Linked DNA regions of Thermotoga maritima MSB8. The main gene of each other region encodes a partner of the protein of the gene in region 2 in a complex. Each region holds a gene or a part of one and is shown on either strand. Other genes may lie near its edges. A codon is read from its position in the direction of its gene.

Region 1 (6,980 bases), 1.5 Mb from region 2 along the record:
ACCCTTTCCGTTGTGTACGATCTTCGATGTCTTTCCATGAAGAATCCTCTTTGCATGCACGATCTTTCCACCAAAAGCGTAGCCGATCACCTGGTGTCCAAGACACACACCGAGTATTGGAACCTTCCCGCTGAAGTGCCTCACAACATCAACGGAGATACCCGCTTCTTCGGGTCTTCCGGGGCCAGGAGATATAACTATGTGAGTGGGATTTTTTCTCTCTATCTCTTCGATCGTTATCTCGTCGTTTCTGAAGACTTCGATTTCACAGTCTGGTTCTACCTCACCGATGTACTGAACGATGTTGTAAACGAACGAATCGTAGTTGTCTATAACGATCACTCTTTTCAAAACAATCCCCCCTGGATCTTCTGCGCAACTTCCAGGCTCCTGAACAAAGCCCTGAGTTTGTTCAGAGTCTCCTGATATTCGCGCTCCGGAACGGAATCGTAAACGATACCCGCTCCTGCCTGGAGCCATCCCTGTTTACCTTTGAAGAAAAAGGACCTGATGGTGATAGCAGAATCCATGTTCATCCTTCCCTTATCATCGGGGAAAGAGAAATACCCAACGGCTCCAGCGTATGGCCCTCGCGGGGTGGGTTCGAGTTCTTCTATGATCTCCATTGCCCTCACTTTGGGTGCGCCAGAGACTGTCCCCGCAGGGAAAGTCGCTTCGAACACATCCACAGCATCTTTATCGTCCTTCAGTTCACCGCTCACCTGCGAGACTATGTGCATAACGTGGGAGTACCTCTCGATAACCATCTTCTTCTCCACTCGCACGGTTCCTTCTTTACAGACTCTTCCAAGATCGTTTCTTCCAAGGTCCACGAGCATAACGTGTTCTGCTATCTCTTTTTCGTCGTTCAAAAGTTCTCTCTCCAGCTTCAGATCTTCTTCAACAGTTCTTCCCCGCGGTCTGGTGCCGGCAATTGGCTTCACAGTGGCCTTGTCTCCTTCCACCTTCGCCATGGTTTCGGGAGAAGATCCCAAAACGACCGTGTCTCCGAACTTCAGATAAAACATGTAGGGAGAAGGATTGATCATTCTGAGCGCCCTGTAGATGTAGAACGGATCCAGCGTCGTTTTGAATGTGAAAGCCTGGGAGAGAACCACCTGGAATATGTCACCTTCTACAATGTACTTTTTGGCCTTTTCAACCACTTTGTAGAACTGCTCTCTTTCGAAGTTCGATTCCGGTTCTGTCACAAAAACGTTCTTCTCTGGTTTCTCCTCAAAAGGACTCAAGACCTTCGATGTGAGTTCCTCAGGGCTATCGCTGATGATGAAGACGTTGTTCTTCAGGTGATCGAATATTATGAGATGCTCGGGTACCACGAAATAAAACGTGGGAAACACAGAGGCTTTGACTTTGACTTTCTCTATGTAAGAAATGTAGTCATAACTGACGAAGCCAACGGCTCCTCCCCTGAACGAAGGGAGTTCGTCGTGTTTGACGCTGTATCTATAGACCTCAAGCCAATCTTTTATCGCCTTGAGAGGAGAGGAAGTGTAATCGAGCTGCTGATTCGAAGTTCTCAAGATTCCCTTTTCGAAAACGAGCACGTCTTTTTTACCTATACCTATGAAGGAATGCCTTCCGAAAGCGGAACCGAGCTCCACGCTTTCGAGCAGGAAAGCGAATTCTTCCCCTCTGGAAACCTTCATGAAGGTGGAAACCGGTGTTTCCAGATCCGAAACGAGCTTCAGCACGTGCATGCTATCACCCACTGTGATTTTTCAGTTATTATATCACGTAACGATCTTTCCCAGAACGCTTAGCTGTGTAAAGTTTTTTGTCTGCTTCCTCTATCAATTCCACTGGTGAGGACTCTTTCTTTGAAAACGCAACCCCTCCACTCAAAGTTACTTTCTTTTCACTTCCGAATATCTTCTGCCAGTCGAAGTTTCTGATGTTCTCCATAATGTTGTCCATCGTTTTTACCACCGCGTCTCGCTCACCTGTTTCAAATACCACCATGAACTCCTCTCCACCGTATCTTCCCACTTTCCCAATCTTAACAGTTTCCCTCAGTATGTTTGCCACCACCCTCAACACTTCATCTCCCACCGGATGGCCGAACGTGTCGTTTATTTTCTTGAAATCGTCTATATCCATCATAGCCACTGCAATATTTTTTTCGCTTCGAAGAACTTCTTCCAGAAATCTCATGATGGCCCTCTTGTTGAACAAACCCGTCAGTCCGTCTGTTTCTGAAGCGATCACGTAATCTCGAAAGTCGTTCAGATTTCTGAAAAGAACCATCAGACTCGAAAGAGAATCTTCTAAAGCACTTCTCAAGAGGAATGGATTTTCAACATCTTCGAATAGGACAACCCCGAGTTCTGTTCCGTCATCTTTCACGACTGCAGAAATGTTATCATCCGAAATCGAACCCTCACCGAAAGCACCATGAAAGGACCAGAAAGATGGAGATGTCGGTTTTTCCAGTTTGGAGATCAAAAACTTTCTGAGAACTTCTTTATCAACCGGTTTTCCAAAGGAGTAAATCCTTCCTTCACTCGTGGAAATAAGAAGCGCTCTGAAGCTTCCAAACATAGAGAAATTTCTGAACAGCATAACAAGAAGGGAAATCACATATCTCTCGTCACGGGAGTACTTGAGATAAGAGAGAATTTCCTTCTCAAGAATCTCCCTTTTCAATCGCTTTTCAACGATATGAAAAACGTTTCCAGATTCGCTGCTCTCACAATTTTTGAGAGACTCGTATGGAGTGTTCAGAAAAACCTGAAGTTCCTTCTCGATTTCCTCTTTTTTTCCTTTGTTTATGAACAGATTCGCTCCACTCTTTTTCGCCCAGAAGGAATTGATCGTGTCAGAGGATGCCGTTAATATTACTATTCCTGAGTCCTTGAAAGCTTTCATTTCTCTCAAAACAACAGAAAGATAAAGTCCAGAGAAATCAGGCATGTTGTAATCGATGATGAAGTAGTCGGGTCTGTGATTCAAAGCTTTCTGTAACCCGTCCATTCCACCCTCTGCAAGGAGGATCTCTACGTCTTTCTTGATATTTTTTACAATATCAGAAACGACAAGCCGCCAGAATTTGCTGTCGTCAACGATGAGAACTTTCTTCATCAATCTCCACCCTATCCCTGAGTTTTCATAATAATATATTATCAGAGAAAAAAACGAGTTGAACCGATGACAGATTAATGGTATCATTTAAAAATGGATCGGGGCGTAGCGCAGGTGGCTAGCGCGCCTGCCTTGGGAGCAGGAGGTCGCTGGTTCAAGTCCAGTCGCCCCGACCATTTTTTTATCGAGGTAGACAAAGCACTATTGAAGGAGGTGAAAGACATGCCAATCTATAGATACGTGTGTGAAGAATGTGGATACGAAACAACGGTCATGCACGGCATAAACGAATCACCGGAGGTTATCTGTGAAGAGTGTGGTGCTAAAATGAAAAGAACGATAGGAAGAGTGGGAATTATTTTCAAAGGAAGCGGTTTTTACATAACAGATTCGAGAAAGAGTGAGAAAAAGAAAGAAGCGGCGTCTGCTTCAAGCGAAAAGAAAGACTAAACATTCAAGTTGGGATCGGCGTTCAAACTCAAGGGGGAGAACATCCCCCTTTTCGCTTTTTCGTAGCCCGCCTTTGCGACCATCAGAGCGTTGTCCGTGCAGAGTTCCAACGGTGGAAAGAAAACCTCGTAATTCCATCTTTCCGCCCTTTTCCGTACCTCTTCTCTCAACATAGAATTCGCGGCAACACCTCCGACGAACGCTATTTTTCTGATTCCAAGATTTCTCGCCAGTCGGAAGGTTTTTTCAACGAGAATATCAACGACCGCCTTCTGGAAAGAAGCCGCAACGTCTTCTACCTTGTAGCCTTTTTCCCTCTGGAGGAAATAGAGGACAGAAGTCTTCAAACCCGCAAAGCTGAAGTTGTAACTGTCATCATCCAGCATCGGACGAGGGAAGCTGTACTTTTCAGGATCTCCTTTCTTTGCCACTCTGTCGATCACAGGACCTCCAGGATATCCGAGTCCGAGGAGGCGAGCCACCTTATCGAATGCCTCCCCCGCCGAATCATCGAGCGTTTCACCCAGCACTTCCATGGAATAGTCCTCATCCACTTTCATCAGCTGTGTGTGCCCACCTGAAACCATCAAAACAACGAGGGGTGGTTTCAGATCAGGGTTTGCCAAAAAAACCGCCTGCACATGAGCCTCTACGTGATTCACTCCAACGAAGGGTTTTTCAAGCGAAATGGCGAGTCCTTTTGCTGCGGACAGACCAACGAGGAGGGCACCGATTAGGCCAGGTCCATAGGTGGCCGCAACGACATCCACTGTCTCCGGTGGGACTTTTTCAAAAGCTTTCTTCAAAAGAATGGGTAAATTTTTGAGGTGGTGCCTGGCCGCCACTTCAGGCACCACCCCTCCAAACTTCTGGTGGACCTCTATCTGAGAAACTGTGAAATTCACAACAACGTTTTTACCATCGTCCAGAACAGCGACCGCCGTTTCATCGCAGGACGTTTCTATTCCAAGAACTCTCATGCCGATTCCCTCATAACAACGATGGGTTTTTCTTTTCCAAGAGCAACTTCTTCCGTGATAACGACCTTTTCCACGTTCTTCAAATTTGGAAGTTCAAACATCATATCTATCATCATTTCCTCAAACACGTTTTTCAGAGCGCGTGCACCTGTGCCTCTCTTGAGCGCCTTCCTCGCTATGATCCTGAGGGCTTCGTCCGTTACTTCCAGTTTCACACCGTCGATTTCGAACAGTTTTTGATACTGCCTCACAACGGCGTTCTTCGGTTCTTTCAGTATCCTAACGAGATCGTCTTCCGACAGATCATCGAGCGTCGCTATCACAGGAAATCTTCCAACAAATTCTGGAATGAGACCGTACTGTACCAGATCGTCCGGTGTTACATGTTTCAGGATCTCTCCAAGTCTCATCTCCTTCTTGCTCTTTATCTCCGCACCAAATCCCATGGTGGTACTCTGAATACGTCTCTTTATGATTTCTTCAAGACCGTCGAACGCTCCTCCGGCTATGAAAAGGATGTTCCTCGTATCCACCTTTATGAACTCCTGGTACGGATGTTTCCTTCCACCCTGTGGTGGAACGTTCGCTATCGTTCCCTCCAGTATCTTGAGGAGAGCTTGCTGCACTCCTTCACCGGAGACATCTCTTGTTATCGAAGGATTTGGGGATTTCTTGGCTATCTTGTCGATTTCATCTATGTAGATGATTCCGTACTGGGCCCTTTCAACGTCGAAGTTCGCTGCCTCCAGCAGCCTGAGAACAACGTTTTCCACATCTTCTCCCACATATCCTGCCTCTGTGAGAGGTGTTGCATCGGCTATGGCGAATGGAACATTGAGGATTTTGGCGAGAATTCTCGCAAGATAGGTTTTCCCGGTGCCCGTGGGACCGATGAGAAGAACGTTCGATTTCTCTATCTCCACATCGTTAGAATCTAGGTTTGAGAACACCCGTTTGTAATGGTTGTAAACGGCCACGGAAAGGACTTTCTTCGCCCTTTCCTGTCCTATTATGTATTTGTCGAGTTCGGCCTTGATTTCCGCAGGTGTTGGAATTTCTTTTATTTCGTTTTTTATACGGACTTTTCTATCGCTTCTCAGAAGATCGTGAAACAGATCGATACACTCGTTACATATGTAAACGTTGTTGGGACCAGCAATCAGCCTTTCCACCTGCTGAATATCGCGTCCACAAAAACTACAGAACTTTCCTGCCATTCTCTCATCCTCCTCAAACACTTATCCTGTCCGCGTCTATCCAGAGTCCTTCAAGGTCGTAGAAATCTCTTCCTTTCTCCGTGAAGATGTGGATCACAACACTACCCGCATCTATGATCAACCATTCGTATTCTTCGCCTTTGTCATAGTAGATCAAGGGTAGCGACAATTCCTTTATCAGATCGATCAGTTCGTCCCTCATCGCCCTCATATGGGTGTAGGAATTCGCCGTAAAAATCACAAAGTAATCCGTTGGAACAGGTGTTTTTCTCATATCGAGCACAACTGGGTTCTCTCCGCCTTTCTCAGAGATCTTTTTCAGGATCTTCCTCAAAACATCTATCACCTGGTTTCACCTCCAGATCACTCCACAGTGACACTCTTCGCAAGATTTCTGGGCTTATCCGGATCCAGTCCTTTCAAATCCGCTATATGATAAGCAAACAGCTGTATAACCGGAGCCATCATGAGCGGATAGAGACTCTCATGGGTTGGGGGAACATGAATGATATCACCTGTGATCTCTTCGAGACTTCTGTTACCCTCCGTTCCCAGAACAATCACAGGTGCATTCCTCGATTTAGACTCGATCACGTTGCTCTTGGTTTTGAAGAACAGACTATCGTCCGGCATCACAGCGAAAACTGGAAAATCAACATCCAGAAGGGCTATGGGACCATGTTTGAGTTCGCCCGCCTGATAGGCTGTGGCATGTATGTACGTTATTTCCTTCAGTTTCAAAGCGCCTTCCAGTGCAGTGGGATAACCGTATCCTCTTCCTATGTACATGAAGTTCCTGTAATCTTTGTATTTTTCAGAAAGCTCCCTTATCTGAGGATCCTTTCTCAGCACGTTCTCCAGAAGTTCTGGCATACGAACGAGCTTGTCCAGAATCTCTTCTGCTTCCCTATCCCAGTAGCCGTTTATCTCCATTATCTTCAGCCCGAGGAGATACAACACCGCAAGTTCAGCCACGTAGGTTTTCGTCGCGGCAACTCCTATTTCGGGACCCGCGTTCATGAAGAGCGTCACATCGGATTCCCTATCGAGTGTGGAACCTACCACGTTCACAATTGAAACGATCTTTGCACCGTGTTTCTTGGCAAGTCTAACAGATTCAAGGGTATCTGCCGTTTCCCCAGATTGTGAGATGGCTATCAGAACATCTCCTTCCTTTATGTGAGGCCTCTTGTATCTGAATTCAGAAGAGACCTCGATTTCAACATCTATA
Region 2 (5,229 bases):
CCCAGCCTTCTTATGATCTGTATGATTCTTCCCGGAAGCGCACCCACATAAGTGCGTCTGTGTCCCTTTATTTCCGCCTCGTCTCTGAGACCTCCAAGGGACATTCTTCCAAACTTCCTTCCCATCGCTTCCGCTATGGTTCTGCCTAGCGACGTCTTCCCCACTCCTGGAGGCCCCACAAGACAGAGAATGGGAGCCTTGAGATTCTTTGAAAACTTCCTGGCCACGAGATACTCCAGTATTCTCTCCTTGACTTCTCCGAGCCCGTAATGGTTCTTATCCAGGATCTTCCTCGCCTCTTTTATGTCGAGTCTATCCTCGGTAGCAACGTTCCAGGGAAGGTTCAGAAGCCAGTCGAGATAGGTCCTGACAACCGTCGCCTCGGCGCTGTAGGGCGACATCTTCTCGAGCCTCTGAATCTCTTTGTAGGCCTTTTCCTTCACGTAGTCCGGGTAATCACCTTTTTCTACCTTCTCGTAGAGTTCCTTGATCTCCAGCTCCTCTTCCACTCCGAGTTCTTCTTTTATAGCTCTGAGCTTTTCGCGGAGCACGTATTCTCTCTGGGTCTTCTCTATTCTGTCTTTCACTTTTTTCTCAATTTCCTCTTCTATCTCGAGAATCTCGATTTCCTTCACCAGTATTGAGAGTATCTTCTCGAGACGTTCAAGCGGATGAACCGTCTCGAGGAGTTCCTGCTTCGTCTCCAGAGGAACAGGAAGAATCGAAGCAACGAAGTCTGCCAGTTTGTCCGGATCCTGCATTTCTTTAAGGGTAACGAGCGTCTCCTGAGGGAACCTGTGGGTCAGATTGAAATATCTGACTGCCTTGTCTTTGACGCTTCTCATAAGTGCTTCGAGTTTCTTCGTTTTTCTGTATTTCACCTTCAGTATTTTTATCTTCGTGAGGAAGAAAGGATCAGTCGAGACGAATTCCTCTATTTGAGCTCTCTCCAGCCCTTCCACGAGCACCTTGAACGTGTCATCTGGAAGCTTCATTATCTGAAGCACCTTCACGACCGTTCCTACTTTGTAGAGATCTTCCGGTTCTGGTATCTCAACGGATGGATCTTTCTGATTGACCACCAGAAGAAGTCTGTTGTACTTTTCCATGGCTTCTTCGAGCGCTATGAGAGAGCCGGTCCTTCCCACGTAAAAAGGAACAACGGTGTTTGGAAAGACTCCCATTCCGTTTCTCAAAGGAATACACGGCAAGCTGTCAGGTATCTCCAGCTCTTTTTCCTGCTGACTGGCGTATTTCTCAAGTATTTTGAAGCTCTTTTCGGTATCTTTCGATTTTTTCGACAAGAAAGTTCACCTCCTCGGGTATAAGGATCTCCACGTTTCTGTGACTCTCGTCCGCTATTTCTATCTTCACCTTTATCGAGTCCTCAGGCCAGAATCCATCGAACAGATCTCCCCATTCTACCACCATGATTCCGTCTTCGTCCTCCAGTATGTCTTCAACATCGAGACTGAGAAAGTCCGTGTCTTGAAGTCTGTAAAGATCGAGGTGGTATATTGTTTTCAAACCTGGATAAACATTCATGAGGGTGAAAGTAGGACTTTTCACCATTTTTTCATCGAGACCTATCGCTCTGATCATGCCCTTCACAAACGTTGTTTTTCCAGCTCCGAGATTTCCGGAGAGGATCACCACCTCTCCGCCCTTGAGATTCTCAGTGAGAATTTTTGCGAGTCTTTTCAACTGTTCTTCGGTCAAATTTTCAAACCGTAAATGTCTCATTTTCTGTTCCTCCACAGTGTTGTACAATACATATTGAATCCCTCCGGAAGGAGACACAACGAATGGTTTACGTGGGAACGAGCGGTTTTTCCTTTGAAGATTGGAAGGGAGTGGTGTACCCCGAACATTTGAAACCTTCCCAGTTTCTGAAGTACTACTGGGCGGTGCTTGGATTCAGAATCGTGGAATTGAATTTCACTTATTACACACAACCATCGTGGCGCTCCTTTGTTCAGATGTTGAGAAAGACCCCTCCCGATTTCTATTTTACCGTAAAGACCCCAGGAAGCGTCACACACGTTCTCTGGAAAGAGGGAAAAGATCCGAAAGAGGACATGGAAAATTTCACACGTCAAATAGAGCCTCTAATAGAAGAACAAAGACTAAAGATGACTTTAGCACAGTTTCCATTTTCTTTCAAATTCTCCAGAAAAAACGTGGAGTATCTTGAAAAACTGAGAGAAAGCTACCCGTACGAACTCGCTGTGGAGTTCAGACACTACTCCTGGGACAGAGAAGAAACATATGAATTCTTGAGAAATCATGGTATAACCTTTGTAGTGGTGGACGAACCGAAGCTTCCCGGATTGTTCCCTTATCGACCCATAACAACAACTGATTACGCCTACTTCAGATTTCATGGAAGGAACGAAAGATGGTTCGAGGCCGAAGGGGAAGAAAGGTACGATTACCTCTACAGCGAGGAAGAACTGAAAACTCTTTTTGAAGATGTTGTAGAACTTTCACGAAGAGTGAAGGAAACTTATGTCTTCTTCAACAACTGTTACAAAGGTCAGGCGGCAATAAACGCCTTGCAGTTCAAGAAGATGCTGGAGGAGAGAGTGTGAGCGTTCTGGATGAGATTCTCAGTGTTCTCGAAGAAACCCAAGAAGATCTCTTTGATCTTGTCGGAAAACACATACACCAGCTCAGAAAGAAGTATTCAGACGCAGAAATAAACGAAGCGCTCCGGATGATACTGTTTGCCATGGAGATTTCTCAGAAACCCATAATCCACCGTGTTTTTGAAGATTATCCGAGAGAAAAAAGGATTTTCGTGGAGGAAGATCTGACCAGAGAGGAAATGGAACTCTTCCTGAAAGGGGAAATGAACGAGCTCGATCTCGAAGAGAAAAACTGGTTTTAAGAGGTGAAAGTATGAGAGCCCTCGTTCTCGCAGCGGGAAAGGGTACGAGGATGAAATCAAAGATTCCAAAAGTGTTACACCCACTCTCTGGAAGGCCCATGATAGAGTGGGTGATCGAAACAGCTGGGAAAGTAGCGCAGAAAGTTGGTGTTGTCCTCGGTTTTGAAGCGGAATTGGTCAGAAAAGCTCTTCCGGAATGGGTAGATGTCTTCGTTCAGGGAGAACAGCTGGGCACCGCACACGCTGTGATGTGTGCAAAAGACTTCATCGAACCGGGAGATGACGTTTTGATCCTCTACGGGGACGTTCCTCTCATAAGCGAAAACACCTTGAAAAGAATGATCGAAGAACACAGAAAAGGTGCAGATGTGACCATCTTGGTGGCTGACCTCGAAGACCCATCCGGGTACGGTAGAGTCATACAAGACGGAGACAAATACAGAATAATAGAGGACACAGACCTGCCAGAAGAATTGAAGAGTGTAACAACAATCAACACCGGATTTTACGTGTTCTCCGGTGATTTTCTTTTAAGAGCACTCCCGGAGATAAAGAACGAGAACGCGAAAGGAGAGTACTATCTCACGGATGCGGTCAATTTCGCCGAAAAAGTGAGGGTTGTAAGAACGGACGATCTACTCGAAATAACGGGAGTGAACACCAGAAAGACTCTTGTCTGGCTCGAGGAACAGCTCAGAATGAGAAAAATAGAAGAGCTTTTGGAAAACGGTGTTACCATCTTAGATCCAGCCACCACCTACATTCACTACTCCGTCGAAATCGGCATGGACACGGTTATTTACCCCATGACTTTCATAGAAGGCAAGAGCCGTGTGGGAGAAAACTGCGAGATAGGACCCATGACGAGAATAGTCGACTGTGAGATAGGAAACAACGTGAAGATCACAAGATCTGAATGTTTCAAGAGTGTGATAGAAGACGATGTCTCCGTTGGTCCATTTGCGAGGCTGAGAGAAGGAACGATTTTGAAGAAATCTTCAAAAATTGGAAACTTCGTTGAAATCAAAAAAAGTACAATTGGAGAGGGAACCAAGGCTCAACACCTCAGTTACATAGGAGACGCGTTCGTCGGAAAAAATGTGAACGTAGGCGCAGGGACAATCACCTGTAATTACGATGGTAAGAAAAAGAATCCCACCTTCATTGAAGATGGAGCATTCATAGGAAGCAACTCATCTCTGGTGGCACCCGTTCGCATTGGGAAAGGAGCTCTGATAGGAGCGGGATCGGTGATAACAGAGGACGTTCCACCGTATTCCCTCGGTCTGGGTAGAGCGAGGCAGGTTGTGAAAGAAGGGTGGGTATTGAAAAAGAGAAAGGAGGAATGATATGTCTTTCTCAAACGAAATGAAAGTTTTTTCTGGGAACGCCAACAGACCTCTGGCTGAGAAGATAGCGAATTACCTCAACCTTCAACTCGGTGACTGTGAGGTCGGAAGATTCGCCGACGGAGAGATAAACGTCCGCATAAACGAAACAGTGAGGGGACACGATATCTTTCTCATTCAGCCCACCTCGCCTCCGGTGAACGAGAACCTCATGGAACTTCTCATAATGATCGACGCGTTCAAGCGGGCATCAGCCAACACCATCGCCGTCGTGATTCCCTACTACGGATACGCGAGACAGGATAGGAAGGCAAAGGGAAGGGATCCTATCAGTGCCAAGCTGGTTGCAAACCTCATCACCGTGGCTGGAGCAACCCGCGTTCTGACGGTGGATCTCCACGCGGAACAGATACAGGGGTTCTTCGACATTCCCGTTGACAATCTCTGGAGCTACCCCGTCTTCGCAGAGGAACTCCTCAAAAGAGAAAACATCGTCCCTGAGGAAACAGTGGTTGTGTCACCAGATGTTGGTGGTGTGAGAAGGGCAAGGAGAATGGCCGAAAGACTCGGGACATCGCTTGCAATTCTCGATAAAAGAAGACCAAGTGACAACGTCGCGGAAGTGGTCAACATAATAGGAGAAGTCGAAGATAAAGTGGTTATTATGTTCGATGATATAATAGATACTGCTCACTCTATAGTGAAGGGTGCAGAAGCACTGAAAAACGCGGGTGCAAAGAGGATCATAGCCTGTGCAACGCACGGTGTCTTTTCCGATAGAGCTCTGGAAAGAATAGAAAATTCCTCGATAGACACCGTATACATAACCGACACGATATATCACGAGAATCTTCCAGAAAAGGTTAAGGTGATCTCGGTAGCGAATCTCATAGGAGAAGCCATCATGCGAATAAGAAAACATCTGTCTGTGAGCACGCTCTTCAGATGACAATGCGAAGACCTACGGGAGGGAGAAAAGATGGTAAGTCT

The links.
Region 1: the proteins of tsaE (region 2) and tsaD are in contact, whole or in part, in a crystal structure (PDB 6N9A), measured with the Thermotoga maritima proteins. Residues at the interface, in WP_004082108.1 of Thermotoga maritima: Leu37 (codon at 1,635), Gly38 (codon at 1,632), Lys46 (codon at 1,608), Lys57 (codon at 1,575), Val59 (codon at 1,569), Lys60 (codon at 1,566), Ser61 (codon at 1,563), Thr63 (codon at 1,557), Phe64 (codon at 1,554), Thr65 (codon at 1,551), Leu66 (codon at 1,548), Met67 (codon at 1,545), Val69 (codon at 1,539), Pro71 (codon at 1,533), Tyr82 (codon at 1,500), Arg83 (codon at 1,497), Leu84 (codon at 1,494), Asp86 (codon at 1,488), Asp88 (codon at 1,482), Phe89 (codon at 1,479), Asp93 (codon at 1,467), Ile128 (codon at 1,362), Asp130 (codon at 1,356), Glu131 (codon at 1,353), Arg134 (codon at 1,344); in WP_004082750.1 of Thermotoga maritima: Cys10 (codon at 4,505), Asp11 (codon at 4,502), Arg49 (codon at 4,388), His50 (codon at 4,385), Leu82 (codon at 4,289), Gly84 (codon at 4,283), Gly135 (codon at 4,130), Gly136 (codon at 4,127), Glu154 (codon at 4,073), Thr155 (codon at 4,070), Leu156 (codon at 4,067), Asp157 (codon at 4,064), Asp158 (codon at 4,061), Ser159 (codon at 4,058), Glu162 (codon at 4,049), Asp165 (codon at 4,040), Lys166 (codon at 4,037), Arg169 (codon at 4,028), Leu170 (codon at 4,025), Tyr175 (codon at 4,010), Lys213 (codon at 3,896), Thr214 (codon at 3,893), Leu217 (codon at 3,884), Tyr218 (codon at 3,881), Gln221 (codon at 3,872), Arg222 (codon at 3,869), Asn324 (codon at 3,563).

What each region holds. Positions count from the first base shown.
Region 1 is NC_000853.1:147,334-154,313, forward strand. The notes cover bases 2,541-5,540. They hold tsaD (tRNA (adenosine(37)-N6)-threonylcarbamoyltransferase complex transferase subunit TsaD), read right to left. Parts: upstream 4,533-5,540; coding sequence 3,549-4,532; downstream 2,541-3,548. Other genes in these bases: TM_RS00690 (GGDEF domain-containing response regulator), read right to left, coding at 2,541-3,102; TM_RS00700 (FmdB family zinc ribbon protein), read left to right, coding at 3,325-3,552; clpX (ATP-dependent Clp protease ATP-binding subunit ClpX), read right to left, coding at 4,529-5,540. Outside these bases: TM_RS00680 (bifunctional anthranilate synthase component II/anthranilate phosphoribosyltransferase), read right to left, coding at 1-342; TM_RS00685 (anthranilate synthase component I family protein), read right to left, coding at 348-1,721; more of TM_RS00690, read right to left, coding at 1,750-2,540; more of clpX, read right to left, coding at 5,541-5,749; rsfS (ribosome silencing factor), read right to left, coding at 5,763-6,095; glmS (glutamine--fructose-6-phosphate transaminase (isomerizing)), read right to left, coding at 6,113-6,980.
Region 2 is NC_000853.1:1,615,750-1,620,978, reverse strand. Bases 1-2,872 are described here. They hold tsaE (tRNA (adenosine(37)-N6)-threonylcarbamoyltransferase complex ATPase subunit type 1 TsaE), read right to left. Parts: upstream 1,744-2,872; coding sequence 1,258-1,743; downstream 1-1,257. Other genes in these bases: TM_RS08300 (hypothetical protein), read left to right, coding at 2,588-2,872; TM_RS08305 (DUF72 domain-containing protein), read left to right, coding at 1,806-2,591; lon (endopeptidase La), read right to left, coding at 1-1,304. In the rest of the region: more of TM_RS08300, read left to right, coding at 2,873-2,890; bifunctional UDP-N-acetylglucosamine diphosphorylase/glucosamine-1-phosphate N-acetyltransferase GlmU, read left to right, coding at 2,902-4,239; TM_RS08290 (ribose-phosphate pyrophosphokinase), read left to right, coding at 4,241-5,188; TM_RS08285 (50S ribosomal protein L25), read left to right, coding at 5,219-5,229. UniProt on the Escherichia coli protein: Required for the formation of a threonylcarbamoyl group on adenosine at position 37 (t(6)A37) in tRNAs that read codons beginning with adenine.